One region of the Alteromonas sp. G5_S2_22_S1 genome, then DNA from elsewhere that is predicted to be linked to it. Evidence: predicted binding sites of a transcription regulator. Region 1 holds the regulator's gene; each other region holds the start of a gene.
The links. Region 1 encodes FliA, which starts transcription of late flagellar genes. Its sites were predicted from a motif close to CTAAAGNTNNNNNNNNNNNNGCCGATA; they were not measured.
Positions count from the first base shown of each region.

Region 2: flgM (flagellar biosynthesis anti-sigma factor FlgM) is a predicted target of FliA. The motif match lies at 2,511-2,537, and genes of this name have one in related genera.
Region 3: pomA (flagellar motor protein PomA) is a predicted target of FliA. The motif match lies at 1,582-1,608, and genes of this name have one in related genera.

Region 1 is NZ_JBQKUJ010000003.1:305,347-315,672, reverse strand. It holds gene flhF (flagellar biosynthesis protein FlhF) at 1-1,374, shown strand, start outside; gene ACTRWF_RS05740 (MinD/ParA family protein) at 1,380-2,246, shown strand; gene ACTRWF_RS05735 (RNA polymerase sigma factor FliA) at 2,243-2,974, shown strand; gene cheY (chemotaxis response regulator CheY) at 3,011-3,394, shown strand; gene ACTRWF_RS05725 (protein phosphatase CheZ) at 3,429-4,184, shown strand; gene ACTRWF_RS05720 (chemotaxis protein CheA) at 4,197-6,452, shown strand; gene ACTRWF_RS05715 (protein-glutamate methylesterase/protein-glutamine glutaminase) at 6,481-7,611, shown strand; gene ACTRWF_RS05710 (ParA family protein) at 7,640-8,404, shown strand; gene ACTRWF_RS05705 (chemotaxis protein CheW) at 8,412-9,227, shown strand; gene ACTRWF_RS05700 (chemotaxis protein CheW) at 9,245-9,736, shown strand; gene ACTRWF_RS05695 (DUF2802 domain-containing protein) at 9,796-10,230, shown strand.
Region 2 is NZ_JBQKUJ010000002.1:450,840-461,165, reverse strand. It holds gene ACTRWF_RS04245 (CheR family methyltransferase) at 1-538, opposite strand, end outside; gene ACTRWF_RS04240 (chemotaxis protein CheV) at 554-1,483, opposite strand; gene flgA (flagellar basal body P-ring formation chaperone FlgA) at 1,755-2,471, shown strand; gene flgM (flagellar biosynthesis anti-sigma factor FlgM) at 2,574-2,903, shown strand; gene flgN (flagellar export chaperone FlgN) at 2,934-3,365, shown strand; gene ACTRWF_RS04220 (LPP20 family lipoprotein) at 3,412-3,897, opposite strand; gene ACTRWF_RS04215 (flagellar assembly protein T N-terminal domain-containing protein) at 4,196-5,380, shown strand; gene ACTRWF_RS04210 (EAL domain-containing protein) at 5,653-6,036, shown strand; gene ACTRWF_RS04205 (response regulator transcription factor) at 6,011-6,607, opposite strand; gene ACTRWF_RS04200 (HlyD family type I secretion periplasmic adaptor subunit) at 6,608-7,975, opposite strand; partial or broken gene ACTRWF_RS04195 (type I secretion system permease/ATPase) at 7,972-10,059, opposite strand; gene ACTRWF_RS04190 (TolC family protein) at 10,149-10,326, opposite strand, start outside.
Region 3 is NZ_JBQKUJ010000020.1:20,651-30,976, forward strand. It holds gene ACTRWF_RS17130 (flagellar motor protein MotB) at 1-771, opposite strand, end outside; gene pomA (flagellar motor protein PomA) at 771-1,532, opposite strand; gene xseB (exodeoxyribonuclease VII small subunit) at 1,943-2,185, shown strand; gene ACTRWF_RS17145 (farnesyl diphosphate synthase) at 2,215-3,105, shown strand; gene dxs (1-deoxy-D-xylulose-5-phosphate synthase) at 3,138-5,015, shown strand; gene ACTRWF_RS17155 (phosphatidylglycerophosphatase A family protein) at 5,149-5,649, opposite strand; gene thiL (thiamine-phosphate kinase) at 5,689-6,654, opposite strand; gene nusB (transcription antitermination factor NusB) at 6,703-7,125, opposite strand; gene ribH (6,7-dimethyl-8-ribityllumazine synthase) at 7,138-7,611, opposite strand; gene ribBA (bifunctional 3,4-dihydroxy-2-butanone-4-phosphate synthase/GTP cyclohydrolase II) at 7,856-8,956, opposite strand; gene ACTRWF_RS17180 (riboflavin synthase) at 8,977-9,639, opposite strand; gene ribD (bifunctional diaminohydroxyphosphoribosylaminopyrimidine deaminase/5-amino-6-(5-phosphoribosylamino)uracil reductase RibD) at 9,660-10,326, opposite strand, start outside.

The DNA.
Region 1 (10,326 bases):
GAATTAGGCAGTGATGCAGTGATCATGTCGAACCGCAAAGTTGCCGATGGCATTGAGCTTGTTGCTGCCTATGATAAAGAGCCTGAAGCAAAACTCTTCACTCCTAAAACATCGCCTAAAGCAACCCCTAAAGCATCAGGTCAAAAAGCCGTGCCTAGCTTAAGTGAGATTATCGGTGATGATGGCCCCGACAGTTTAAAAGCTCTGTTAGAAAAGCAGCACGGCGGTAGTGCGCCTTCATCAAGTAATGCTTCAGCATCGCAGTCGCATTCAGCCAACCATAATCAGCCTATGTCTGCAAATGCGAGACATGCCAACGAAATTGCGTCACACCTTGATTTCTCAGAAGCCTTTATTGATGACGTAGAAAGCCAGCACCTTGCACAAGACGAAGGTAGAGCAACAACGTTTCCTGACCACCAAGCGTCAAGCTTAGACGAGGCACCCGTCTCTCAATCTGCAGAATTGGCGCAAATTAAAGAAGAGTTAGCGTCGTTGCGCGATGTTTTACAATATCAGGTTGCAGACTTGATGGAAGCAAAAAACAAGCGTCAAAAACCGGTACATCAATACTTGATTACCCGCCTAACGGATATGGGGTTAAGCAGTGCACTTGCCAGTCAGTTAATTAGCTATACACCAGCACACTATAATGAACGAGACGCATGGGTTTATCTTCTTAACCTATTGGCTAATCGCATAAATGTGACAGGAAACGATATACTTAGTGCGCAAGGTGCAGTTGCCTTAGTCGGACCGACGGGCACAGGTAAAACAACGACGGTTGCAAAACTAGCTGCTCGCTATGCACAAAAGTACGGTGCAGAGTCAGTAGCAATGATTACCATAGATACGTATAGAATTGCGGCCTATGAGCAGCTCGCGACATACGGAAAAATTATTGGCTGTACGGTGAGAAAAGCGCAGACTAGTGAAGAACTTGCGGATTTATTATTCCAACTTCGTCATAAGCGTCTAGTATTGATTGATACGGCAGGATTTAGCCAACGGGATAGCCGTTTAATTAAACAGATTAAGCAGTTTGATAATGGTCAAATGCCTAAAGTTAAAAAATATTTGGTAGCGCAGGCTAATACACAATATCCTGCCCTACAGCGCATTATTAAGGCTTATGATGATATCGAACTAAGTGGCTGTATTTTCACAAAGTTAGATGAATGCTACTCTTTAGGAGAGGTATTGAGCGCTGCAGTAGAATATCAACTGCCGGTTAGTTATGTCACCGACGGTCAGAAAGTACCTGAAGACATTAAGATTGCGGAGGCGAAATCTTTAGTTTCTGCCGCTGCAAAGCTTTATAAAAAGTACGGTTTGAATCATACTAGTGGCAACAACGCAATTAAAACAGCATAAGCAGTATGATTGACGACCAAGCGAGTAGCTTAAGAAAAATGAAGCAATCACGGTTAATCAAAGTTATCGCCGTCACCGGAGGTAAAGGTGGCGTAGGTAAAACAAATATTACGCTAAACACCGCTATCGCTATGGCGAAGCAGGGTAAGCGAGTTATGGTTCTCGACGCCGACCTCGGGCTGGCGAACGTAGACGTAATGCTAGGTTTACGGGTTGAGAAAAACCTTTCCCACGTGCTATCTGGCGAGTGCACACTTGATGAAGTGTTAGTCACCGGCCCCCATGGTATTAAAATTGCGCCTGCCACCTCTGGCACGCAATCAATGGCAGAATTATCGCCAACGCAGCACGCGGGTCTTATCAGAGCCTTTAGTGAATTGCGTTCGCAAATCGATGTACTTATCGTAGATACCGCGGCCGGTATTTCAGACATGGTGTTGAGTTTTTCAAAAGCTTCTCAAGACATCATGGTCGTGGTTTGCGATGAGCCCACCTCGTTAACTGACGCCTATGCCTTAATAAAGATTCTTAATCGTGAGCACGGTGTATTTCGCTTTAAAGTTGTGGCGAATATGGTTCGCGATGTACGGGAAGGTCAGGAATTATTTAGCAAATTAAGCAAAGTGACAGGGCGTTTTTTAGATGTTGCACTAGAATTAGTGGCAACCGTACCTTTTGATGAGAATATCCGCAAAGCCGTGAGAAAACAAACGGCTATTGTTGATGCGTATCCGGGTTCTCCCGCCGCTGTTGCTATTACTCAGCTTGCGAGTAGAGCCCTTACGTGGCCCATTCCGGCACAACCGGGCGGTCACCTAGAGTTTTTTATTGAACAACTCGTTGCAGAAAAAGCAGTAGGAAGTCAGCGTTGAACAGCAAGGCAGCCGCTTATCGTCAACAAACCGATAAATCGCAGTTAGTCGAACGACATGCGTCATTGGTTAAGCGCATTGCGCATCACTTGATGGCGCGATTGCCGGCCAGTGTTCTTGTTGATGACCTGATCCAGTCGGGTATGATTGGCTTGCTAGAAGCTGCGCGTAACTTCGACGGGTCGAAAGGCGCGAGCTTTGAAACTTTCGCAGGCATTCGCATTCGTGGTGCTATGCTAGATGAGATACGTAAAGGCGATTGGACCCCGCGTTCAGTGCATAGAAATGGACGTGCTATTACCGAGGCTATTTCGCAGGTAGAGAGCGAAACAGGCCGCGATGCGAGAGATTCTGATATTGCTGATAAGCTTAATGTAAGCTTGCAGGATTATCACCAAATGCTTAATGAGGTTAATGCGGGAAAGCTGGTAGGTATTGAAGATTTAGGTGTGTCGGAAGATGTAATTACTACTGAGCAGAGTAGAGGTAGTGATGCGCCGCTTGAAGATTTAATGCAAGGCGCGTTTCAAAAAGCGCTTGCCCATGCCATTACGACATTACCTGAACGAGAAGCAATTGTTCTTTCACTGTACTATGATGAAGAACTGAACTTAAGAGAAATTGGCGAAGTTCTTGATGTTAGTGAGTCAAGAGTCAGCCAAATTCACAGTCAGGCCATGTTAAAACTCAAATCACGAATGAAGTCGTGGCAAGCTGACGAAGAATAGAAATTAATAACAATTAACCCCTCATTGGAGGCTATTTTGGACAAAAGCATGAAAATTCTTGTGGTTGACGATTTTTCAACCATGAGACGTATCATCAAAAACCTGCTTAAAGATTTAGGTTTTTCTAACATCCAGGAAGCGGATGACGGAAGCACTGCATTGCCTATGCTGCAGCAAGGTGATTTTGATTTCGTTGTTACCGATTGGAACATGCCAGGAATGCAAGGTATCGATTTGCTGCGCGCAATAAGAGCCGACGACAAACTTAAGCATTTACCTGTACTAATGGTAACTGCAGAAGCGAAAAAAGAGCAAATTGTTGCCGCTGCACAAGCGGGCGTTAACGGCTATGTCGTTAAACCATTCACCGCTGCAACTTTAAAAGAAAAATTAGATAAAATTTTCGAACGTTTAGGTTGATCCAGACGCTCACCAGATAAATGAGGTTTACTGGATGACAACGAATGTAAACGTTCCAATTTCGTTAGAAGAGGCCAAACAGCTTGTCACCTATCTGGAAGAAGGTGACAACGCGTCTGCTAACGCTCTACTTGAAGCTGCCTCAATGAAGGAAAACGTTGAGCTATTTGCTGAAGTAGGAAAGTTAACGCGTCAACTCCATGACGCGTTAAATAATTTTCAAATTGACGACCGCATCAAAAACTTAGCTACCGACGATATTCCCGATGCACAATCCCGCCTAACCTACGTAATTGAAGAAACCGAAAAAGCAGCTAATACTACAATGGACGCTGTGGAAGCGAGTATGCCGATAGCGGAAATGCTGTCGGTGCGTATCGAAAAAGTGATGCCTGAGTGGAAAAAGCTCATGAACCGCCAAATCGAGTTGGGCGAGTTCAAAGCGTTATGTGCAGATTTAGACGAATTATTGGAAGACGGTTCGCTTCAGTCAGCTAAACTTACACAGTTACTTACCGAAGTATTGATGGCTCAAGGCTATCAAGACTTAACGGGTCAAGTTATCCGTCGCGTTATCGACCTTGTAAAAGAGGTAGAAGATAGCTTAGTTAATATGCTAACCATGTTTGGCGAGCGCGAAGGTGAAGAACAAACTAAACCATCTAGCATTAAGGCCGATAAGGTTGATGGTGTAGAGGCAGAAGGCCCAATTATTGACGCCGAGAAACGCGATGATGTCGTTTCTGGCCAAGATGACGTAGATGATCTTCTGTCTAGCTTAGGTTTTTAGGGGAGCGGGCGCATGTCGTTTGATGTTGACGAGGATATATTACAGGACTTTCTGGTTGAGGCTGGAGAGATACTTGAACAATTACAAGAACAGCTCGTTGATCTTGAGAACAATCCTGAAGATGCGGATTTGCTGAATGCAATTTTCCGTGGATATCACACAGTTAAAGGTGGAGCGGGCTTTCTTTCGCTCACAGAGTTAGTAGAAATTTGTCACGGTGCAGAAAACGTTTTTGACGTAATGCGCAATGGACAAAGAACCCTAACCCCAGAACTGATGGATATTATTTTGCAGGCCACTGACGTGGTGGTAGAGATGTTTGAGCGGGTTAAAGCTCGCGATCCACTCGAACCTGCAGATGCACACCTTGTCGACTTATTGCACAAATTAAGTCGCCCGGAAACGCCAGATGAAAACATTTTTGGCGCCTCTGAAGAGTCAGCCACTGCACCTGAGTCAGTTGTTGCGGAGCCTGAACTTGTCATTGAAGAACCTACAGCGCAAGTGCCTAGCGGCACAAGCGACGGTGGTATTGACGAAATAACCGAAGATGAATTCGAAGCGTTACTCGATGAACTTCATGGTTCAAATGCGCCAGGTCAATCTTCTTCAGCAAGTAAGCCATCAGTCGCGCCAGCATCACTTTCAGCACCCACGACACCGACCGCTGGCGGCGATAGCGACGATATCACCGACGAAGAATTTGAAGCGCTTCTCGACGATTTACACGGCAAAGGCCAGTTCGCAACTAGCGCTGCTCCTGCCTCTGAACCTAAAGCACCGGTAGCGCCCGCACCATCGAACTCAAGCAGCGATGAAGAAATTACTGACGATGAGTTCGAAGCACTTCTTGATCAGCTGCATGGTTCAGGTCAAGGCCCTACGCAACAAAGCACAGCGCCTATTTCACCTGAGCCACCAGTAGATAAAGCGGCGACTGAAGCTGTTCAGAAGGCTAAACAAGCAGCACCTGTTAAAGCTGCGCCTACGTCAAATTCAGCCGCACCATCTAAGCCAGGCTCAACCGCGAAACCCAAAGCGGCTAGCCCAGCGCCTAAGAAAGATGATAAAAAGGCAGCTGCCGCAGCCCCACCGGCTGAAACCACGGTGCGGGTCGACACTAAGCGTCTAGACCAAATTATGAACATGGTGGGCGAGCTAGTATTGGTAAGAAATAGGCTAATCAGCTTAGGCATAAACAGCAACGACGAAAGCATGTCGAAAGCCATTGCGAACTTAGATGTAGTGACTGGCGACCTCCAAGGTGCGGTGATGAAAACCCGCATGCAGCCTATTAAAAAGGTTTTCGGCCGCTTCCCCCGTGTTGTACGTGACCTAGCGCGAAGCTTGAAGAAAGAGATTACTTTAGAGCTTGTTGGTGAAGACACTGATTTAGATAAAAATTTAGTAGAAGCTCTGGCAGACCCATTAGTTCACTTGGTTCGAAATTCGGTCGATCACGGTATTGAAATGCCTGATGATCGCGCCGCTTCAGGTAAGCCTCGTATGGGAACGGTTAAATTATCTGCTTCCCAAGAGGGCGATCATATTTTACTTACCATCGAAGACGATGGTAAAGGGATGGATGCCGAAAAGCTCAAGGAAATTGCCATTAGCCGTGGCGTTCTCGATGCAGATGCGGCAGCGCGTATGTCAGACGTTGAGGCGTTCAATCTAATCTTTGCACCGGGCTTCTCAACGAAGACAGAGATCAGCGATATTTCTGGTCGTGGTGTCGGTATGGACGTGGTTAAAACCAAAATTAACCAGCTAAACGGTACCGTAAACATTGATTCTCAGTTAGGAAAAGGGACCAGGTTAGAAATAAAAGTGCCTCTAACCTTAGCTATTTTGCCTACGTTAATGATTGTTGTAGGAAAACAGACCTTTGCGTTACCATTAGGTGCGGTGAACGAAATAATAAACATGGACATCAAAAAGACCAACACGGTTGATGGCCAACTAACAATGATAGTTCGTTCAAAGGCAATTCCGTTGTTCTTCCTTGGCGAATGGCTAATTCGTGGCCCTAAAGATATTAATAGAGAAAAAGGGCACGTGGTTGTAGTACAAATTGGTACACAACAAGTTGGATTCGTCGTAGACGCGCTAATAGGTCAAGAAGAAGTGGTAATCAAACCTCTTGATGCTTTGCTTCAAGGCACGCCGGGTATGGCGGGAGCAACCATTACTTCAGATGGCGGGATTGCACTTATTTTAGATGTTCCGAGCCTGCTAAAACGGTACGCGCGTAAACCCATCAAGTAAGGCGATGAATTAATAGGAATAATAATCCATGGTCTTTAAAGTCCTAGTGGTGGACGACTCGACATTTTATCGTCGTCGAGTAAAAGAAATACTCGACGATGATAGAGAGCTTGAAGTTGTTGGGGAAGCAAGAAACGGGCGCGATGCCTTAGAAAAAGCAGAGGCACTTAAACCTGATGTCATAACAATGGATGTGGAAATGCCCGTAATGGACGGCATTTCGGCGGTAAAGGCTATCATGGAAAAACGGCCTACGCCGATCCTCATGTTCTCTTCGCTTACTCATCATGGAGCGCAAGCTACACTCGATGCACTAGAAGCCGGTGCACTCGACTTCTTGCCGAAAAAATTTGAAGATATTGCTCAAGATAGAAAAGATGCATCGCGCTTATTATGTACTAAAGTTAGGTTAATAGCGCGTCGAGGTATTGGCCTTAAGCGTCCATCTTTTAGAGCCACAGAAACAAGAAAGCTACCGGATAACGCACCCAAGCAGGCGTTTTTTAAAACATCGGGGTTACTTTCTGGCCATAAAGACGCGGCAAAACAGCCCACCGTCTCATCTGTAAGGGCGACGGGAAAGCAATATAAATGCTTGGCGATAGGTGCATCTACAGGTGGTCCTGTGGCGCTACAAAAAGTGCTGTCACCACTACCTGCAGAATTTCCATATCCCATTTTTCTTGTCCAACATATGCCGGGCACATTTACCACGGCATTTGCTCAGCGCTTAGATTCAAACTGCAATATAAAAGTAAAAGAAGCTGAGCATGGCGATATAGTGGAGCCGGGCCACGCTTATTTAGCGCCGGGCGGTAAACAGATGTTGTTAGAAACCATAGGCGCGAATAAGCGTATAGCTATTGTCGATGCAAGTGCGAGCGACAAGGTTAATTATAAGCCCAGCGTTGATTTAACGTTCAGCTCGCTGGCCAAAGCCTATGGGGGAGATGTATTAGGCGTCATTTTGACAGGCATGGGCGCAGACGGCAAAGAAGGGTGCCGCATGCTGAAGGACAAAGGTGCGACTATTTGGGCACAAGACCAAGACTCCTGTGTGGTGTATGGCATGCCCCAAGCCGTAGCCGCTGCTAATATATCAAGTAAAAGCATTAATATTGACGATATTAGCAGTTGCGTTCAAGCCGAAATGCGATAGCGGCTTGGACACTAACGGAATATAAATCATGAAAGTGTGGACAGTAGCGAATCAAAAAGGCGGCGTGGGAAAAACAACCACAACAGTAAGCCTTGGCGGGTTGCTTGCGCAACAGGGCAAGCGAGTGCTGATGATCGATACTGATCCTCACGCATCACTGAGTTATTATTTCGGCATTGACGCCGAAGCGACAAGTCATTCAGTTTACGACATTTTTATTCAATCAAACGCACTTTCTGCCGATAATGTAATGGACTGCCTTTGTCCCACTAAGTTGGACAACTTATATGTGCTTCCTGCCACCATGGCACTGGCTACATTAGACAGAACCATGGGTAGTGAACAAGGCATGGGCTTGGTGTTAAAAAAAGCGCTCGCCAAGATAGCAGATGAATTTGACGTAGCGATTATCGATTGTCCTCCCGTGCTAGGCGTATTGATGGTGAATGCACTCGCGGCATGTGACAAAGTTATTGTGCCAACGCAAACGGAATACCTAGCATTAAAAGGTTTAGACAGAATGATCCGCACCATGGAAATAATGGGGCGCTCTTTGAATAAATCATTTGATACAGTCATCATTCCCACTATGTTTGATAAGCGCACAAACGCAGCGTTAGCATCGCGCAAACGATTAATAAACGACTACGGAGAGCGTGTGTGGGAAGGGGTTATTCCCGTAGATACTCACTTTAGAGACGCCAGTTTAGTACAGCTGCCAATTTCGGCGGCGTACCCTAAAACTCGTGGTGTGTCAGCCTACGCAAAGCTGTTAGCCGTACTGGAGAATTAATACAAAAATGAGCAAGCAATCGCCTTTCGCCCGTGAAGAAGTGATGGAGGCCTACTTAGATAGCCTTCTCAAAGAACCAGAGACACCTGAAGATGTCACTGCGCGCACGGCTAAATTGCTTGAACAAGCGTCTCAACAGATGACTGAGTCGGCACTGACTCATGTAGACGAGTTGAAAACAGAGGCTGACTCTACGAGCGCTGACCCACAAACCGTAATCGCCGAAAAAGTTACCGCTTTTATCGAGACAGAAAAAGTAGAGGTTTCTGAAGACGAAGCGGCATCGGCAATAGAACCTCAAGTAGAGAGTCAAAATGAAACCGCGTTAAGTGACGCAAACAAAACAAAAATTCCACTAAAGGATACTCTCGGTTTTCGTTTTCAAGCGCTATTCTTTGAGGTCGCTGGTTTAACCTTGGCTGTACCATTAACTACATTAGGCGGCATTCATCAAATTGAAAAGATTGGGCCGCTGTTTGGCAAACCCGATTGGTTTATGGGTGTAATGTTGCATAGAGAGGCTAAACTAAATGTAGTTGACTCAGCTAAATGGGTGATGCCAGAAAAATATGATGAAAACCTCGCACAATCGCTCAACTACCGATATCTTATAATGTTAGGAGAGAGTGTGTGGGGCTTGGCAAGCGAAAAGCTTGTAAATACGGTCAATTTGACCTCCGATGACGTTAAATGGCGCGAGTCCACAGGTAAACGTCCCTGGTTAGCGGGGATGGTTAAAGAGAAAATGTGCGCGTTAATTGACGTTGAAGAATTAATATCTATGCTTAACAAAGGCTTAGGCAGTAACGACCAGACGCCATAGTATCGGGAGCCAGGTTCATGAGCGACGAAAGAATAAATAGCAATGCCACCGACAGTAACGACGAAGTCCTTCAATGGGTAACGTATCGCCTAGGTGATGAAACATATGGTATTAACGTAATGCAAGTACAAGAAGTATTGCGTTATACCGAGATAGCCCCAGTTCCCGGTGCGCCCGACTACGTATTAGGTATTATTAACCTGCGTGGTAACGTTGTGACGGTAATCGATACTCGCGCGCGTTTTGGTTTACCGCCAACAGAAATTACTGACAATACGCGTATCGTTATAATTGAGTCTGACGAACAGGTAGTCGGTATCCTTGTAGATAGCGTGGCAGAAGTGGTTTATCTGAAGTCTTCAGAGATTGATAGTGCCCCTAACGTGGGCACGGAAGAAAGCGCTAAGTTTATTCAAGGCGTGAGCAACCGAGACGGTGAACTACTGATACTTGTTGATCTCAATAAGTTGCTAAGTGATGAAGAGTGGGATGAGCTTAGCAGCATCTAAATAAATGAACGGGCGGCATGGTTAGTCATGCCTCCTGCGTTTCCCCAAGGGTTATATCCATGGATTGGCAGCTCGCTGCACCTACCGTGTTAGAAATTGTATTATGCGTTTTCATCCTTATACTTATCGTTGCTATAGGTGTAATTTACTCGCATGTATGTACACTTCGCGCCGCGCTAAATGATTGTGAAAATAAAAACGCAGAAGCTATTTTACGCGTAGAAGCCATAGCTAATAACGCCAATAATCAGCAAACTGAAGCGCAGGCAAGAACCCTTGTTATTACACGCCACCTGAAAGAACTAGAAGAAAAGCAAACCGATATTGAAAACCATGTTCGTGAGCTGAAGCTTCAAGACCCTTCACTGCGTCTATATCAACGTGCCGCGGAACTAGTGAAGCAAGGGGCAAGTATTGATGAAATCATTGAAGCGTGTGACATTCCGCGTGCCGAAGCTGAAATGTTGGTGATGGTGCACAAGCAACACAGCTAAAAACATTGGCAGAAGGTGATTAATCATTCCAATTCGCTTCTATCGACGAGAAAGTCCCTCCATTACGTTACTCAAAAAAAACGTTTAGACGTCTAG
Region 2 (10,326 bases), on a different contig from region 1:
TTTGAAAAAATGCTTGTCGTCGTTGGGGCGATAAACCCCGAGCCAACGACAGCTCGTCATAGATGCCCGATTCGCACTTTTGCAACATTTCAGAGGACAAGTCAGTGGCAACAATTTCAACCCCCGCACGCAAAGCGCCGGGACGCTGACGCTGATACTCAAGTACAGACATAGCGATGGAGTATGGCTCTTGACCGGAAGAGCATGCTGCGCTCCAAATCCGTATCTTTTGGTTCTTTGCCGATAACTTAGGAAGCAGGTCTTTAACAAGAAGGTCAAAAGGATAGTTGTCGCGAAACCAAAGGGTCTCATTGGTCGTCATTGCATCTATAACGCTTTGAAGTAAAGATCTGTCAAAACCTCGTACAACGACATCAATCAGTTCGTCAGCCGACTCGTATTTATATTTGAAGAGCAAAGAAGCCAAGCGGCTGCGCACTAGATATTGTTTATTATCACCTAGTACTATACCGCACTGCTTTTCTAAGAATTCTCTGAACTTCAGGTAACTTGCTGGCGAAACGTCTTTATTAGCCAATCCTATATTGCTCCGTTATTCGCACTCTGTCATTAGCCATTTTTGTACTGCGGTCGCAAGCTCATCAGGATGAAATTTTGCGATAAAGTCATCAGCGCCGACTTTCTGTACCATTGCTTGGTTAAATACACCACTAAGTGAAGTGTGGAGCACGACGTGAAGCTTCTGCAATTCCGGCGTATTTTTTATTTCCGCCGTCAGCGTATAACCATCCATTTCCGGCATCTCAATATCAGACACTAAAACCCCAACACGGTTAGTTACATCGCCATACTCTTCAGCGATTTCTTTCAACCGTTTCAAAGCCTCTAAGCCGTTTTTCGCAAGCTCAATTTCAAGGCCAAGCGACGTTAATGCTTTTTTAACCTGATTTCGAGCCACTGAAGAATCATCTGCAATAAAGATAATCTTATTTTCTTGGCCCTCTGTGGTTAAGCCTTCAGCTACCTCAGTACTTACTTCTGCATTAAGCGGCGAAATTTCATTGAGAATTTTTTCTACATCAAGGATCTCAATCAATTCATTTTCAACTTCAGTAACCGCGGTTAAGTAACTTGCTCGCCCCGTACCTTGTGGAGGAGGCATAATTGCGTCCCAGTTGGTATTTATAATACGTTCCACAGCGCCCACTAAGAACCCCTGCACCGAACGATTGTATTCTGCGATAACGATAAAGGCATTAGAAAGGTCCTCAATCCGTCGGCCTCTCGTTGCCATGCTTAAGTCGATAACTGAAATAGTTTGCCCACGAATATGTGCCACCCCCCGCACCAGAGGATTGAGTTTTGGCATAGCGGTTAGCGGAGGACATTGCAGCACTTCCCGCACTTTAAAAACATTGATCCCAAAGCGTTGGCGGCCGTTCAGTCTAAACAGCAACAGCTCCAAGCGATTCTGCCCAACAAGCTGCGTGCGCTGGTTTACTGAATCTAAAATCCCCGACATAGGTCACCTCTAAATAATACTGGGCATGATCATTGCCTCTCATAGTAAAGATAGACAATATCACTAAAATTTTGCAGGTCAAACGACAGAAAAATGACACTTAATATCATTTTTGTTTTTGTAATTGCCAATTATTACAGCGTTGATAAGCCTGCGTTGAGACTAGCGCCTATTGACCTTACTGTACGCTTTGCAATTAAATCCAATGCGGATTTACACTGGTGTTACTAAGCATAGTCAATAACTCGTAAACTGAACACGAAAAGTCACTATGAAACCAAATAACGCTACAATGCACCAATCACTTACTCGCTTACTTCTATGCGTGGTACTTAGTGTGATTTCAATAAGTTGCTTAGCGGCAATGACTAATCACGTACGCGTAGAAGAAGGCGCAAAGCAATATTTGCTCTCTCAACTTACTGATAATGCGCAGGATACTAGCATTGATGTGGCTATTGTGAAGATAGACGATAGGATAAATATTCCAGATTGCCCCACCGGTTTTCAGTATAATGCTTCGCAAGAAGCGCTAAGTCAGTCGTATATATCGGTGCGCGTTAGCTGTCAAAATAATGAATGGTATTTGTTTACCAGCGGCCAAGTTACACGCACAAAAGAAATCGTTGTTACCCAAGGAGCCGTCAGTCCTGGCACGGTTCTTACTTCTTCTAATTTAACACTGGCAAAAGTTGACGTTAGACGATTGCGGCATACCGCATTTACCGATTTAGAAGCCCTTATTGGCGCTAGAATGAAGCGCCGAGTAACTAACGGACAAGCAATACAATCGAATATGCTATGCTTTGTCTGCAAAGGCGATAGAATTACTATTACTGCTGAGGTAGCTGGCATGGAAGTTAAGACTGCCGGTATTGCGCAACAAGACGGCGTCGTGGGTGATAATATTAAGGTTTTAAACGCAAGCAGCAGAAAAGCAGTAATCGCTAGAGTCGCAAGCCCTGAAGAAGTCGTGATACACTTGTAATTGAGGCAGTAAATATCTACTTTTTTGTGCATAATTTGGCTAAAGAAATAAGCGTAAAGGCCGATATACTTTACAGAGGCAAAAAAGTAGTGAGGACTTATTATGGCTATTAATAATATAAACAATGGGTTACCTAAAACACCCGTTGATAATGGGAAGGTTGCGCAACAAAACCAGACGCAGCAGTCTCAGCAACAGGCTTCGGCACAAACCGCGCAGACGGCTCCAGCGCCACGTCAAGACTCAGTGTCGCTGACTCAATCTGCACAGCAGCTAAATCAAGTGCAGAAAAAAGGAACTGAAGCGCCTGTTAATCAAGACAAAGTAGATCGTTTAAAGAAAGCGATTCAAAGTGGCGAATATAAAGTGAATCCAGAAGTGCTCGCTAACAAAATAGCGAAACTTGAAGGTGAAATTTTCGGTACCAAATAAAAATAATCAAGTGAATAGTAGAGCGTAAGAGTGACTGAACAAAACAGCCCATTATCCCAAGCAATAGCTAAGCAAGTAGAGCAACTCTCTACACTTGTTGCCTTGCTTGAGAAGGAGCTTCAGCTTATAAGCTCTCGTGACGCTGAATCGTTAATGAAAGTACTAGACGAAAAAACGCAGCTACTTACGTCCATTCAGACACTTGATAGTGATATTGAACGTACTCTTGCCGGCTCTGCCTCATTGTCCCAATACGATGAAGATTTAATGGAGCAAGCAAAGCGTCTACTTGACGATTGCAAGTACCGCACACAAGTCAATCAAAAAGCCGTGGAGCAAGGACAGCTACGCCTCACACACCTGCGGAATTTGATGATGGAAGTGCGTGCGAAAGAGTCGCTTACTTATGATAAGAAGGGAAAGCCAAAAGGCGGAACCTTAGGTTCTGGCGTCAGCGCTTAGGCCCTATATACCAAGGTAGCCTGCGCTCCTTTATATCGCCCCATTCCTAATAGTATTTTACGTCTTTGACTCTTCTTGGCTTCGCGGTAGACAAATAAATATCATAAACTTGCTGCATATCTAAAGAGAGTTCTGTCACGTAGGTGTCCTCCCCTACCGGATAAGTTTTGACGACTTCAGCGCCTCTTATCACGCCTTCAACTGAGGCTCGCAACGATTCCGACTCTACAACAAGATGGGAAACTGATTGGCTGCCTTCAATTTTTTGTCCATAAACTTGTTCTGTGAGTTCTCTGTATGCATCTAATTTTGACGCTTTCATTGCCATTATCAATTTCATACTATCACTTTCACCTCGCTGAGATGAAATCGGCGCATAGCCAATGGCCTTCAGAACGGGATAACTTTCTGGCTCAACCGTCTCCCACTCGACATGTTTATCAATAATGCCACAGCCACTTATACTGAGAGCGAAACCGAGAATGGAAGACTGAATAAGCACTTTCGATTTTTTCAATTTATTCAAGCACATGAATCTAAACCTCAATTTGCATCAATAACAGGTTACTGACGGCTTAACTATTTGTTAGCTTCTATTAGATACGCTATGACAACGCTCGATGGCCTGTTTGACCTAACGCCTAATTTTTCGGTATTCACCGATTCGCCTGCCTACATCAGGCACGCATTTACTCGCTGATATAGCCCAAAGAAAGCAAGATGTGCGCCCATTTTAACTTATTATAGAAAACCCACATCACTTGGCACTTTTTTCGCATAGTTCGTTGTATTAATCTGGCGCATAGACTGAGCAACAATAGGAGTGTGTGGTGCAACGCATAAGCAGAACAACTCTGGCGAAATTTTTTAATATTGCTGTGGCGGTAGTTTGCCTATTAGTTTTTTTTATTGGGCAAGCGCATGCCGCGTGGTATGAGGCCACGGGGCAAGCAGTTGTGCTAGATGGTAATAAAGAAGCAGCTAAACGCACGGCCACGCAAGAAGCGTTAAAACAAGCAATGCTGTTTGCCGGCGCTTCAGTGCACAGTGTTGCCAAACTCACCAATGGATTGCTTAAAAACGAAGAAATGACAATCCGCTCTACCGGCGAAGTTAATCAGCTTGAGCTAGTTAACGAAACCTTTAACGGTGAGGTGATTACCGTGCGTGTCCGTGCCGACATTTTTCCTAAAGGTAAGACGTGCGATGCACAGCTTGATGAGAAACACTTCGCCACTACACACTTTAGAATTAGAAATAGAGGCCATTTGACCCATGGCAATATGCCTAATTTCGACAAAGCTTTCACTCAGCGACTCGTAGAGGCAATGAAAGCTCAAACCAACAACCTTAGCATTACTTATGTTGCACCTCATACGGCAAAATTTGACAGCCGGTTTACCGCAGAGAATATACGCACCCTATCGGCCCAAAGTAACACTCAGTTTGTGATTATTGGTGTTATCGACGATTTAAGTATGGGCCCAAAAGATACCCCGTCTGTGTTTACACCGTGGCGTGATAGTACACCAGAGCGCGCGTTCTCAATGTCACTTGAGGTTTATGATGGAATAAATGGGGGTCTGCTTTATACCTCGTCGTATAGAAACCAAGAAGAATGGACGTTTGACAGATTCGAAGATGTTGATGAGTTTTCGTCAACCTTTTGGCAGTCCCGCTATGGTCAAGCCATTGACGTAAGCATCAGCGAGGCAATAGAAGATATCAAAGAATCCACTGCTTGCCAGCCTATAACAGGTAGGGTAATTAGCGTTGCGAACAACAAAATTTCAATTTCTTTAGGGAGAGATAATGGCATTTCTGAGAAAGATGAACTATATCTTTATCAAGCTAAAGAAGTAATAGATAACCTTGGCAGGACGTACCTTCAGTATGCTGTCTACCCTGGCACGTTTATTGTCGACCGTGCCTTTGGCAATTCATCAACGGTGGTAAACACAGGTACAGGCGTTATCGCGAACATCCAAGAAAACGATTTTGTAGTAAAAAAATAACCTCTAACAAATAAATCCCCTAGCAAATTCATGGTTGGTTTATCAGCATAGCCGTGCTATATCTATAACAACGTATAACAATCAATACTTAAGTTTAATGTTCGTCCTAGTAACCTCATTTATACTTTAGTCTAAAAATAATCAAAAACCATGACCCTTTCCCTATTTGCGTCGCACTGCTTAGCTTTCGTAGCTCTGCTACTAGCTGGCCAGCAAATCAAGGATCACTATATTATCGAGTTTCCAAAACTCGAACAGGAAGTTAAAGAAAAATTTGGAGCAGATTATGTTTTGAAGTACGTGAGTCTACCGCCACGCGTTTCCCAGATGAATTTAAAGATTTTTGTAACACGCTAAAAGCCAAAGATTGCATGATTGGCCTTAAGCGCGTTGGCGAGTCTTTCTCTCAATTATTAAACGTACAAGAGATGGGCTTAGATTATGTGAAGATTGATTCTGCTTTTATGGCGGACATCGACTTTAATCCCGCCAATCACGCATTTATCAGAGGCTTCTGCTCGTTAGCTCACACCTTTGGTATTAATGTATACGCTGATGGCGTTAAACGTGCTGATCACCAAGATTTATTTATCGAGCTTGGTATTGACGGGGTGGTTTCTCATATTGAGGTTATAGAGCATCTTTTAGATGACTAAACTCACCTAAGCGAAGCAGCAGACTAATTCTGTCTTTAGCTTGGAATTTGTTGAGCAGCGTACCGACATATTCTTTGACGGTACGCTCGGTGATACCGAGTTCCCGCGCTATTTCCTTATTACTAAGCCCATCTAGGATACAGCTTAATACATCCCTTTCTCTGTTTGTTAGGCTTTTAAGGGTTGGTAGTATTCGCTTCGTTTGGAGGTTTGAAGCAACGTTTGACGTCGTAACAGACAATAACTCGTTAGGTAGCCACATGCCTCCGGCTTCTATAACGCGAGCAACCGATGCTAATAAAGATTCAGCGCCAAGGGCATGGCAATACGCTCTTGCTCCTAGCACCAGCGCTGTCTGCATTTCTAAACGATCATACTTGTAGGTAAGTAATACCACCTGAGAAACTTTCTGTTTTGCGGCGATAAGTTGCTGGCGCCAGTCGTCGTCGGTAGCTAATATCCAGATGCAGTCACTTTCCTTACACTCAATACTGGTAACGGTATTATATTTTGTCCATGAGTACTGAGTTAGCGCGCCTTGTAAATCTTTTTCGGCAATAAAATGTCTCATTTAACGCTCCCTCAGCGCAGAGGCTGTTACGTTGAACAATGGCGATAATATATAATTAAGCACGGTTTTCTTCCCCGTCAATATATCAACCTGAACTATCATCCCCGGCAAAATGTCGAGGGATTCATCTGCTATGCTCCTTTTTGTTTCCAATCTTACTAAGTAGTAAGTTTCATCTTTATCATTAGTAATAGCATCGGCACTAATATGTTGTACTTCTGCTGACATGCCACCATAAATGGTAAAATCGTAAGCGCTGAACTTAAGAATAGCTGGCTGGCCTTGTCGAATAAACGCGATGTCTTTCGGCGAAACTTTGGCTTCTACGATAAGTTGGTCATCCTGGGGTACAAGTTCAACCACGGCACTACCTGGCGTTATAACACCGCCAACCGTATTGATGAGTAACCGCTGAACCGTGCCGTTAATGGGTGATCTGATATCAGCTTGTGATACCACATCCTCTAAGCTGGTTTGGGATTGCTGCAAAGTAGCCATCTCGCCGGTAGCATCAGTAAGCTCTTGATTCCAACGATTTACCAATCTTAATCGGCTTTCTTCCTTTTTTATGATTTCTTCTTCGATGGCATTAAGTCCGCGTTCGATGGCCACCTTAGACTTCGTGATATTGCCTTCAAGTTCTACCACTTGTCGCTCTAACCTGAGAATTTCGATTTCCGAAACGGCACCTGAAGCAAGCAGCGGCTTTGTAACGGATAACTCTTTTCTCGTTAGAGACAGTACATTTTGATATTGGGAAAGGTTTGCACGTTCCTCTTCCACATCTTGGCGGCGCTGCATAATACGTGAATCTGAGCCAGCGGCTACTTCGTCAAGCTCCGCCAGATTCGAGTTATAAAGCTTGCGCTCGTTTTCGACAATGCTGGGGGCCTGCTCTTGCAACTCTTTATTAAACCTCAGCGCCTTACCTTGAGTAAGCGCCGATAGCCTTTGCACTTTTGCTGCAAGCGCAGCGAATTGTGTGGTGTTCTCTTCAAGACTGGATAGAAATCGCGTCGGGTCAACCTTAAGCAGGACTTGCCCCGCTTTTACGGTTTGCCCCTCTGTCACTAAAATGTCTTGAACGATTCCACCGTCATACGATTGCAGCACCTGTAGCTGTTGAGACGGTATAACCTTCCCATCGCCTTTTGCCACCTCGTCAATTTCGGCAAAATACGACCAAACCACTAAAAGAAAAAGTACGATGGATACGAGGTACAATAGCCCCTTTGCCTTTACTGGCGTTTGCATAATCCGTGACCACTCGGCTTCTAACACCCAATCTTGCCCCGGAGGTGGCGCAAGCCACCCGCGCATTAATCGTTGAAGCCAGTCTTTTTTCTCACCACCACTTTTTAAAATCATGGTGCCCTCTTAAGTGTTTGACTTGGCTTTCTAAATTGCACAAGTACGTCTTCCTTTTTACCATCTGCAATGACTTTTCCGTTTTCAACCACAATCACCCGTTCTACAAGGTCAAGTAAGGTCGTACGATGGGTATTTATAATAAGTGTTTTACCCGCGGTAGCGGCTTTTATGGTCTCTTTCATTTGCGCTTCGTTAGTCGAGTCCATCGCTGAGGTAGGTTCGTCCATAATGTATATAGATGGATCGCGAACAAGCGCCCTTGCCATAGCGACCGCTTGTCGCTGTCCGCCCGAGAGTAGAGAGCCTCGCTCGCCAACTATTTGCTCTACCCCATTCGCGCTACTATTGACCAATTTTGCTAAACCACATTGGCTTAATATTTCCCAGAAATCACTATCATCCATGTTCAAGTTTTCAGGCATGATATTGTCTTTAAGCGTTCCATAAAAAAGGCTCACTTCTTGGGGAACATAACCAATTTGCTTGCGCAACAGCGTGGGATCGTATTATTGTAAATCGATACCATCCATCAAGAGTTGCCCCGATTCAGGCCGATAAAAACCCATAATAAGTTTATTGAGTGTAGATTTACCGCAGCCATTTTTTCCTAAAATGGCAACATGCTCTCCTTGTTTAATAGAGAAGTTAATGTCTTTAAGTGCAAGTACATTTTCATCGGGATATTTAAAGCAGAGTTGGTTTGCATCTATATTGCCTTTCAGTACAACGTTGCTCTTAATCTGCTTATTACTGCCCGATTCACTAGGCATTGCCATAATTTCATCAAGGGCATTTTTGGCGGTTTCCGCGTGATGGAACTGGGCTAACAACGATGCGGCTTGTGAAACAGGCCCCATCGCGCGGCTAGATAGAAGATAAGCGGCAATCAAACCACCTTGCGTAATCACGCCTTCGATAATTAAATAGACGCCAGTTAAAATAATGACCACGCCTACCGACTGTTGAATCCAAAGTGCGGCGTTATTTACCGACATGGAAACTAAGCGAAGCTTCGCATTAACTTTAGCAAGAAATATGGTCTGTTTTTCCCACGCGCTCTGGTTTCGACTTTGATAACCAAATGCTTTTATGTCTTCCAAAGACGTTACGCTTTCAGTAACAAGCGAGCTCTTACGCGAGCTTATTTCCATCGATTCTTCAGACAACGAGCGCATGACTCGCTGTGCTTTCATTGCGTATAGAAATAAGAGAGTAGCGCCAATAAGCATTGGGATAATCAAGTAGATATCGATCATTGCAATGATAACGACAAATAAAAGTCCGAAGGGCAGATCCACTAAAGCAACCAGCGTTACCGAACCAAAAAACTGCCTGATACTTTCAAAAGACTGTAAGCTGTTGATAAACGCACCGCTCTTAGCAGGTTTATTCGCTAAGTTTATCGATAGCACTTTTTCCATGATTTTTGCAGAAAGGGTTACGTCTAAACGGCTTGCCGCTAGCTCAACAAAATATTGACGCAGCATGCGCAGCAAGAAGTCGGCTGCTAATACCATCAAAACGCCAATTGCTAGTGCCCACAGAGTTTCCAGCGCCGCGTTAGGCACAACCCTGTCGTACACGTTCATCACGAATAAAGGCAGCGCAATAGAAAGAAGACTGATAAAAACCGACGCTAACAGCACGTCTCGGTATAGCCCTTTCGCAGTCTTTATAGACGACCACAACCAGTGCCCTACCGACGATTTATCAATGTTTGCATTTGTCTCTTGCGCCTGCATTGCAGGGCGAGCGAAAATAACGTAGCCAGTATATCTAGCGCTTAGCTCTTCCCTTGCCACTTCAACAACAGCGTCGTCCAGCTCAGGGTAAGACACCCTGGCATGTGTTGGCGATAAACCGTGTAAGACACATGCTTGCTTTTCGTTTAACACTAAAACAGCGGGCAATAGAGCCGTGTTAATGTGATCAATATCACGCTTAACTGTCCGGCTAGCAAGCCCAGCTCTTTTAGCGGCCCGTTCAAACCCCGTGGGAGATAACTCACCGTGGTCTAACGGTAGCCCACTAAGTAAGCTTACACGTGATACATCTAAATGATGTGCGTGACAGATTGTCATTAAACAATCCATCAACACCCCGCCCTGCTGCTCTAAATAAGATACGTCGTGTACGACCTTTTTATCCTTCATATAGGTCTGCCGCATCGCTATTCGCTAGAGGGAAGCTGGATAATAGCCGCCTCAATTCTACGGTTACGCGCATTGGCAGCCTCAGACTCTTCATTAACCAAGGGGCGGCTTTCGCCGTAGCCAACAGCGGTAATTCTACGAGGCGCGATATCAGCTTTCGTCATAAGAAGAGACGCAACAGCCTTCGCCCTTCGC
Region 3 (10,326 bases), on a different contig from region 1:
AAAGCCGGGGGCTGTACGCATGGCTTCTGCCACGGCAACTGCACGTTGTGAAGATAAGTCCCAGTTTGAGCGATATAGCTCATTGGCAATATGCTGACCATCGCTGTGCCCTGAAATTTCAATTTCTCCCGGCACATCTGCGAGTAGCGTACCGATTTTTCTTAAAACGGGCTGAAACTGCGGCTGTAAGAAAGCTGAGCCCGCTGAAAACGAACCGTTCTCTCGAATTCGAATTGTAAGCTGCTGACCTAGCGACTCCATTTCAACTGAGCCATCTAAAATTTGTTTTTCTAACTGTTGCGCCACTTTCTTCATCAATTCAGCCATTTGCGACTGATCAGTGCTTTGTTCTGCCGAAGAGGACGACTGGGTTGCGGTTTGTTGCGATTGACCGCCCCGCTGTTCGCCGCGCTGCTTCTGACGACCGCCCGCTGAGTCCTCGTTTCCGGCTTGGAACTCTAGCATCTGTTGTGTCATTTCATTGGTTTGCTGCTGAATAGATTCAATAGGCGTAGGATCAGGTTTACCCGGACGGAATTCCATAGCAATAACGCTTGTTCCCTTGGGAATATCCTTTACTTCAATTTTGTTCTGTACGCCGAAAGCGAACTTCATTGAGCCCGCTATCTGTTTAAACTTAAGTACGTCCATTTCAGAAAATGAGAGCAGAAGTACGAAAAAGCACATAAGCAATGACATCAAGTCAGCGAAGGTTCCCATCCAAGCTGGCAGCCCCTCGGGGGGGCATTTTGGGCATTCTTCTTCAGCCATTACTCTTCCTCTGCGCTTCCGCGTTTACTCGCCGCAAGGTAATTCTTTAGTACTCCCTCTATCACCCGAGGGTTCTGACCATCTGCGATACCGACTATTCCGTCAAGAACAAGGCTCTGGTTTAGCTTTTCCTCGCCAGCGCGCACTGACAATTTAAACGCAATTGGCAAACATATAACATTGGCGAAGAAAGCTCCGTAAAGCGTGGTAAGTAGTGCAACCGCCATCGCGGGCCCAATTGCTTTTGGGTCATCCATATTAGAGAGCATGGCTACCAAGCCGATCAGTGTACCAATCATTCCCATTGCCGGTGCAATATCACCCATGCCTTTGAAAAATGAAGCACCAAAATCATGGCGTTCGGAAGTCATCGAAATATCTTTAGCGAGAGTCTCTCTGACTACTTCAATATCATGGCCGTCGACCAGCATATCGACGCCTTTTTGCATAAATTCGTTTGAAATTTCCGCCTCTTCTAGCGCAAGGAAGCCACCTTTTCGCGCGGCATCTGCCATTTCAACAATTTTCTCAATAAGCTCTTCAGGCGATTCAATTTTGAACATGAAGGCCTTGCCTGCAATTTTACCTGCGCCAAAGAACTGACCTAACGTAAATTGTGACAAAACAACGAATAAGGTCCCCCCGAATACGATAAGTATTGACTGGACGTCGATGAACATGCCCAAGCTGCCGCCTAAGATCATAGCCATAACTATGAAACCAATGGCGCCCAACATACCTATGACGGTTGCTAAATCCACTCACTCTTCCCCATTTATGCGCAGTCAGTGCTGTTGATGTACAATATTCTATCGGCAATAGATAGAAATACTAAAACGACATTATTGAAAAATATCACATTTATTTGTTTTTTATGAAGTGTAGGTGGCGTTAAATACGCTAGCTACACCTTCTATAACCCTATTTCATTATCGTGTTTATATGCCTAAAGCGTTTATTCTAGCGTTACGTTAGCACGCTAAAGAAAAAAGACACCTAGCAGTAGCATGGAATATAGCACAAAATGGTTAAATACTGCTTTTTGTACTGCATGAAAAAAAAGCGATATACCGGTGATATGGGCGATATAGAGACAAACCATTTGACCCCTGTGCAACCCTCGGTTAATGTGCGCGGTATACGTATTTTGGCCATTAAAATGAGTGTTTTTATGACGACAGAAAAAGTATCCGCGTCTTTCGAAGAAACGTTATCAGAGTTAGAAGCCATCGTTAACGAAATGGAAAACGGTGATCTGCCGCTAAATAAAGCACTAGAAAAGTTCGAACGAGGCATTGCCCTCTCTCGTCAAGGTCAACAATCTCTTGAAAACGCCGAACAAAAAGTAAAGATATTGCTTAGTGAACAAGGCGAAGACACCCTTCACACTCTACCTGAAAGTGAACAACCCTAATTTGTTCATTTTTACATTACAGGCAACCTATGAATTTTTCTGCTTTGCATCAGCAAGTTAAACAGCAAACTGATGCATCTCTTCTTACTCTGATTGATGAACTACCGGATTACGCACCGCGCCTGAAAGACGCTATGCGTCACGCGCTGCTTGCTGGTGGCAAACGCATGCGTCCGCTGCTAGTGCAAGTTGTAGGAAATACGCTAGACGTCCCTAAAACGGACCAAATGGCTATTAGTATGGCCATTGAATGCGTACATGCCTATTCTCTCGTTCATGACGACTTACCGGCCATGGATGATGATGACTTGCGTCGCGGTATGCCTACCTGTCACATCGCCTTCGATGAAGCAACAGCGATATTGGCAGGTGATGCATTACAAGCACTTGCATTTACCGTATTAGCCGATGCACCGTTGAGCACCTACGCTGAAGCCAAACGCCCTCAGCTATTATCTGTGTTAGCTAAAAGTGCCGGCTATGTGGGCATGTGTGGCGGTCAAGCCATCGATTTGGCCAGTACTGGCGAAAGTATTTCTCTTGATGAATTAAAACGGCTGCACAAGTTGAAAACCGGGGCTTTACTGCGCGCCTGTGTTGAAATGGTGGCTATAGTAAGTGAAGATTTATTGCCAGAGGCAAAAGTTGATTTGATGGCTTACGCTGCAGATATCGGGTTGGCGTTTCAAGTTCAAGATGACATCTTGGATGTGGTTGGCAGCAGCGAAAAATTAGGGAAACCCGCAGGGTCTGACGAAGCGTTAGGGAAAAATACATTTCCGGCCAAACTTGGTATGGAAGGCGCCAAGCGTGAATTAGAAATGCTTCATGATAATGCACTTCAAGCATTGGCGCGTTTGCCCTACAATACAGACAGTTTAATTGCGTTTAGCGAGCTTTTGGTAAAACGCGACCATTAGCCACGCGCCATGTTGAAAAAGATAATAAGTACATGAGTTTAGATCTCCAACATTACCCAACGCTTGCGCTTGCGCAAACACCTGATAAGTTGAGGCAGCTGCCTCAAGACAAATTACGCGAGCTCGCCGATGAATTACGTGAGTACTTACTTAATAGCGTAAGTCAAACCAGCGGGCACTTTGCCTCAGGTTTAGGCACAGTAGAGCTTACTGTCGCACTGCACTATGTATACAACACCCCCTTTGACCGTTTGTTGTGGGACGTGGGCCATCAAGCCTATCCACACAAAATTTTGACCGGCCGTGCTGAGCGCATGAGTACCATTCGCCAGAAAAACGGTTTACATCCGTTTCCGTGGCCGCCGGAAAGTGAATACGACACCTTTGCTGTTGGCCACTCGTCTACATCGATTAGCGCTGCGCTCGGCATGGCGGTAGCGGCAGAAAAGGAAGGTAAAGACAGAAAAGTGGTATCGGTCATTGGCGATGGCGCGATGACAGCGGGTATGGCGTTTGAAGCACTTAACCATGCAGGCGATATCAAAAAAGATATGGTGGTGGTGCTCAACGACAACGAAATGTCTATCTCTGAGAACGTAGGTGCACTGAATAGCCACCTAGCGCGTTTGCTGACAGGAAACTTTTTCAACTCCATTCGCGATGGCGGTAAAAAACTGCTTAGTAACGTACCGCCTATTAAAGAGTTTGCCAGCCGTGCAGAAGAGCACCTTAAAGGCATGGTCGTGCCTGGTACTATCTTCGAAGAGCTGGGCTTTAACTATATAGGTCCTATTGACGGTCACGACGTCAATGCTGTTGTAGATACCCTTCGCAACATGCGTAACTTCGATGGCCCGCAGCTGTTACACGTGGTCACCAAAAAAGGTAAAGGCTACGCCGTTGCAGAAGAAGACCCGATAAAATTTCACGCAGTGCCAAAATTCAACCCAGCAGACAATGCACTGCCTAAGTCTAAGCCTTCTGCACCCACCTACTCGGCTATTTTTGGCCAGTGGCTGTGTGATATGGCAGCACAAGACCCTAAGCTTATGGCGGTGACGCCTGCTATGCGTGAAGGCTCAGGCATGGTTGAGTTTTCTCAGCGTTTTCCTGAACAATACTTCGATGTTGCCATTGCCGAACAGCATGCAGTGACCTTTGGCGCCGGTCTTGCCAAAGACGGTATGAATGCGGTTGTTGCGATTTATTCATCGTTCCTTCAGCGCGCTTACGATCAGCTTATCCACGATGTGGCAATTCAAGACTTACCGGTATTATTTGCCATAGACAGAGCCGGCATAGTTGGCGCCGATGGCCCTACTCACCAAGGCGCGTTTGATATTGCTTTCCTTCGCTGTATTCCAAACATGGTCGTGATGGCACCTTCAGACGAAAACGAATGTCGTCAAATGCTCTACACTGGTCACAAGCTTCAAAAGCCAGCGGCGGTACGGTACCCTCGCGGGGCAGGCATGGGGGTTACGCCAGATGAAGCCATGACAGCGCTTGAGATTGGTAAATCACGTACCTGTCGAGAAACCGCGAAAGATAAATCTGAAAGCGTTGCTATTTTGAACTTCGGCTGTTTATTGCCCTATGCACTTGAAGCAGCAGTGGCTATTGACGCTACGGTTATCGACATGCGCTTTATCAAGCCATTGGATGGCGACGCTGTTTTAAAAGCAGCCAACGAACACAGCGCACTTATAACCTTAGAAGACGGCTGTATTATGGGCGGTGCTGGCAGCGCTGTACTAGAGCATTTACAGCAAAACGGTGTATTAAAAGCTGTGAAAATGCTTGGCTTACCGGACAGCTTTATCCTGCAAGGTACACAACAGGAAATGTACAAAGAGCACGGCTTAGATGCTGAAGGTATTATTGCTGCGGCAAAATCGCTAATAGGATAACAGCGTTAGAGCCACATCAATTAAACACGAAAAAGCCCGCAAACATGCGGGCTTTTTGTGAGAAATTCTCGGATATATCTTCTTTGCTTACTACACGTCTTAGGCGCTAAACCTTAAGCTTTATGTTAACGCATTAAAACAAGGCTAAAGCTGCTGGCCAGAACACCATTAGCAAATGTAGGCAACCGCATGCCATGGCGCCAGCCAGTAAATCGTCTAGCATTATGCCTGTACCACCGTGTAAGCGCTTATCAATAACGCCTATCGGCCAAGGCTTTAAAATATCGAAAAGCCTAAATAGAATAAAACCAACCAGCAAGGATGATGCGGTAATTGGTACAAATAGAAACGTGACGAACATGCCCGCTATTTCATCCCACACGATAGAGCCATGGTCGTGGACCTGCATATCGTCAGCCGTCTTACCGCAAAGGTAAATGCCCACAACTGAGAATATTAGCGTAAGCGCGATAAATGAAACAATGGATACTTGGCTACAGGCGATAAGCAAAGGCAATGCAGCTAGAGAGCCAAACGTCCCAGGCATAAAAGGAATTAGCCCGCTACCAAAGCCCAACGCTAGAAAATGGACCGGATTTTTCATACTCACTCTAGCGCGAAATTCAGCCTGCATGTAAATTCCTTTGTCTCACGTCTAATTAATCGATTGTACTTAAAAGCTATGCTCGTAACCCGCCGCAGCGACAGGCGTATACTTCTCATTATTTTTAAGTAATGAGAGTTTGCCGTTGTGACCGGTTAATTGCCCGATACACGTTGCTTTTACGTTTGTACTTGCCAAAGACGTTTCCAGGCTGCCGTGTTGCTCTTCGCTTACCGTAAAAATCAACTCGTAATCATCTCCAGCAGATAGCGCATATTCGATAGCCTGTTCAGGCGACACGGCGCTAGTTAACGCCCGAGAAAGTGGCAAGCGCTCTACGTGAACATTTGCGCCACAATTAGACGCTTTTAAAATATGACCTAAATCTGATATCAAGCCATCAGATATATCGATACATGATGTGGCAATACGACGAATAGCTGTACCCACTGCAACTCGGGGAGTTGGAAAGTAATGACGATTAATTAACACCTCTTTTGCTTCGCCTGAGACACTTAGCTTATTTTGTAGAATATCTAAGCCAGCACCAGCGTCGCCTAACGTACCGGTAACATAAAGCCAGTCACCCGGCTTTGCACCGCTTCGCGTCAGCTCTGAACCCGGTGGTATAAAGCCTTGCGCGGTAATCGTCATTGCCATAGGGCCTTTTACCGTATCACCGCCGATTAACTGCACCGAATAATACTGGGTAAGCTCATAAAGGCCCGCAACAAAATCATCAAGCCAAGCTTCATCTACTTCTGGAAGCGACAGTGACAGGCTTATCCATGCGGGCTCCGCCCCCATTGCAGCCAAATCACTTAAGTTAACCGCTACTGTTTTGTATGCCACAGATTTCGCTGGCGCATCTTTTAAAAAATGCACGCCTGCAACAAGGGTATCAGTAGTAACGGCGAGTTGTTGGTTTTCAGGAACCGTTGTTACAGCACAGTCATCACCAATACCTATAACAACGTCTTTGCGTTTGTGGCCGCAGTTTGAAAAATAGCGGCCGATAAGATCAAATTCTTTCACAGTAATTTTTAAACCCTTTCAGCGGCAATCCATGCCGCCATGGTAAGGTTAGTCGCGCTCATCTTTGCGCAACGTGCGCACTGCTTTATCCAGTGCACCATTAATGAACTTATGGCTCTCTTCGGCACCGAATGCCTTAGCGAGCTCAATCGCTTCATTAATAATTACGCGATAAGGTACATCAATGCGCTCAGTCAGTTCCAGCGTCGCAATGCGCAAGATCGCTTTTTCTATCGCGTCTAGCTCTTCAGGCAGACGGCCAAGATAAGGTTTGATCGTCGCATCAAGCTTACTTGCGTTATGCGCAACACCGCGCAGCAAGGCTTGAAAATACGCCATGTCTACCTTTTGCATGTCGTTACTGGTGGCTAGCGCCAGTTCAACCTGCTGTATATCGTTGTGACTCATTTGCCATGAATACACGCCTTGCAAGGCGAGTTCACGGGCTTTACGACGAGCTGAAACTTTCACTTAATGTTTACCTTAAAGCTTTTCAACAGCATCGATAACGTTTACCATTTCAAGCGCGCCCAGTGCAGCTTCTGCACCTTTATTGCCCGCTTTAGTACCTGAACGCTCGATTGCTTGTTCAATTGAATCTGTTGTGATTACGCCAAATGAAACCGGAATACCGTATTCAAGTGATACTTGCGCAAGACCTTTATTGCTCTCACCTGCTACGAAATCAAAGTGTGGCGTGCCACCACGAATAACCGCACCTAGTGCGATAATGGCGTCAAATGACTTTTTCTCGGCTAATTTTTTAGCCACTACAGGTAACTCGTAAGCACCAGGAACGCGTACTAACGTGATATCGTCATCACTTACTTCACCGTGACGCTCTAGGGTGTCTAATGCACCTTCTAGTAAGCTTTCTACTACAAAGCTATTAAAGCGTGATACTACGATAGCAAACTTCTTACCGGTTGCTCTGATATTACCTTCAACTACCTGCATGGTTTCATTCCTCGAGAAAAAACGGCGCGAAGTATACCACAACTGCGCCCAAACTAAATCGATTGTTTCTTTAACTTCAACTATTCGTAAACGGCCACTTTATGCTTAGCCAAATGTGGGGAGGGAATGCTGGTCGCAAACCCTCCACCGCATGGATGCGGTGGCGGAGCGTACAGGGGTGTATTCACCGCGTGTTTGCGACGAGCATTCCCTCTCCACTTTCGCTGTGCTCTACACCCAAGCACTAGTCGTGCACGTACTCGACCACTTCTAGGCCGTAACCTGAAAGCGCATGATATTTAATTGGCTTGCTAAGAAGACGCATTTTGTGAACGCCCATAGATGCAAGAATTTGGCTACCCACACCAATTGTGCGCGACGATCCCTGCCAATCAGCGCCAGCAGGTTGTTCGCCTCTATCTTCGGCTGCAAAGCGGCGTACCTGGCTTTCGATGTGCTCTTCTTTACCTAATAGCACTAACACTCCACCTTCTTCTGAGATTTTGCGCATGCCGTCTGCTAATGTCATCGAGCGATGAATACCGCGGGTAGAGCCGAGAAGATCACTAAACGTATTGTGAAGGTGTACACGCACAAGCGTCGCTTCATCTTCTTTTATCTCACCTTTCTTAAGGGCAAAGTGAAGCTGGTTATCAATACTGTCTTTAAAGGTATGTAACTCAAAGTCACCATACTCGGTCGGCATGTTGCACTGCGCCACTTTTTGAATCGTCGTTTCGTTTAGGTTACGGTATTCAATTAGATCGGCAATAGTACCAATTTTAAGGTTGTGTTTAGCTGCAAACTTTTCCAACTCTGGGCGACGGGCCATAGTGCCGTCTTCATTAAGAATTTCTACAATAACGCCCGCCGGTTCTAAACCCGCTAAACGGGGTAAATCAACGCCAGCTTCGGTATGACCCGCACGGTTTAATACACCGCCATCTTTAGCAATAAGTGGAAAAATATGACCCGGCTGTACGATGTCTGTGGCTTTCGCCTCTTTCGCTACCGCAGCTTTAATTGTCGTGGCGCGGTCTGCCGCTGAAATGCCCGTGGTTACACCCGTTGCCGCCTCGATAGAAACAGTAAAGTTCGTAGAGAACTGGGCTTCGTTTTTATCTACCATTAACGGAAGATTTAGCGCACGACAACGCTCTTGCGTCATAGGCAAACATACCAAGCCCCGTGCGTGAGTAACCATAAAGTTTATGGCTTCCGGCGTCACATGCTCTGCCGCCATAATGAGGTCACCTTCATTCTCTCGGTCCTCATCATCCATTAAGATAACCATTTTAGCTTGGCGGATATCTTCAATTATTTCTTGTGTAGTGTTAAATGCCATGTTGTGTGCTTCTTGTAGGGTTATTTTCTTAAAAATCCGTTCTCGGCAAGAAATGCCATATCGATGCCTTTGCTCTGTGGCTCAGCTGCTTTATCGCCCAGCATTAATCGCTCTAAGTAGCGCGCAATAACATCAACTTCTAAATTAACTGCAGTACCTACTTTATAGCTTCCCATTATCGTTTCTTGTAACGTATGGGGAATGATCCAAAGCATGAACTCAGCGCCATTCACCTCGTTAACGGTCAGACTGATACCATCAACCGTAATACTGCCTTTATGAGCAATATATTTGGCAATCGCTTCGGGCGCTTTAACCCAGAATTCTACATAATCTGAATGTTTAATGATTTGCGTAACTTCACCAACGCCGTCCACGTGACCAGACACAATGTGACCGCCAAAGCGATCGGTTGGGCGCATGGCTTTTTCTAAATTAACCGTTGAGCCTGCGCTGTAATGTGCAAAGCCAGTTAATTTAATCGTCTCTGCCGACACATCTGCACAGTAATAATCAGCCCCCATATCAGTGACTGTTAAGCAAACACCGTTGGTAGCGATACTGTCGCCTAGCGCTACATCAGACATATCAAGCGTAGGTGAAGACACCGTTAGACGAATATCATTGCCACGGTTATCGAGCTTTTTAATCGTGCCTAACGCTTGAATAATTCCAGTAAACATAAAGTTCCTCTTTAGTCGCGTTAGCGACAGGTGTTGCTAACGTCGGGCCGGAAGATAAGCTTAATATCGTTACCCACCTGACGATTTTCAATAAGTGAAAGTGAAATAGATTGATTTAAAGCGGTAAACGCTGGCAAATTGACCATACTTACCCCTTTATCACCTAATAGCTTAGGCGCTTGGTAACAAATAAGCTCGTCCACCAGCCCTTCTTGCAAGAGTGCACCGGCAAGGCCTGGCCCCGCTTCTACCCATACTTCGTTAAATTGCTTATCGCCTAATGCCAACATTAGTGCGTGTAAGTCAAGCTTACCGTCTTTTTCATCAAGCTGAAGGTAATGCTGGCTTGCCGTATCTGGGTGAGCCTGAGACGTAGCAGTAAAGGTCATATTGCCGTCATTAAAGAGCGCATAGTCTCGACTAAGCGTGCTTTTACTGTCTAGCACAACCCGAGCAGGCTGGCGAACATGTTCAAGGGGATAATCGTCAAACTGCGCCTCTTTCTCGCGTACTAAAAGGCTAGGATTGTCGGCCTTCACTGTACCCGACCCCGTTAACACCACACAGCTTTGTGCGCGATAGTGCTGTACATCTCGTCTGGCTTCTGGAGTGGTAATCCATTGGCTCACACCGTTTTGCAAGGCTATTTTTCCGTCAACACTTATGCCCAACTTTACGCGAACAAAG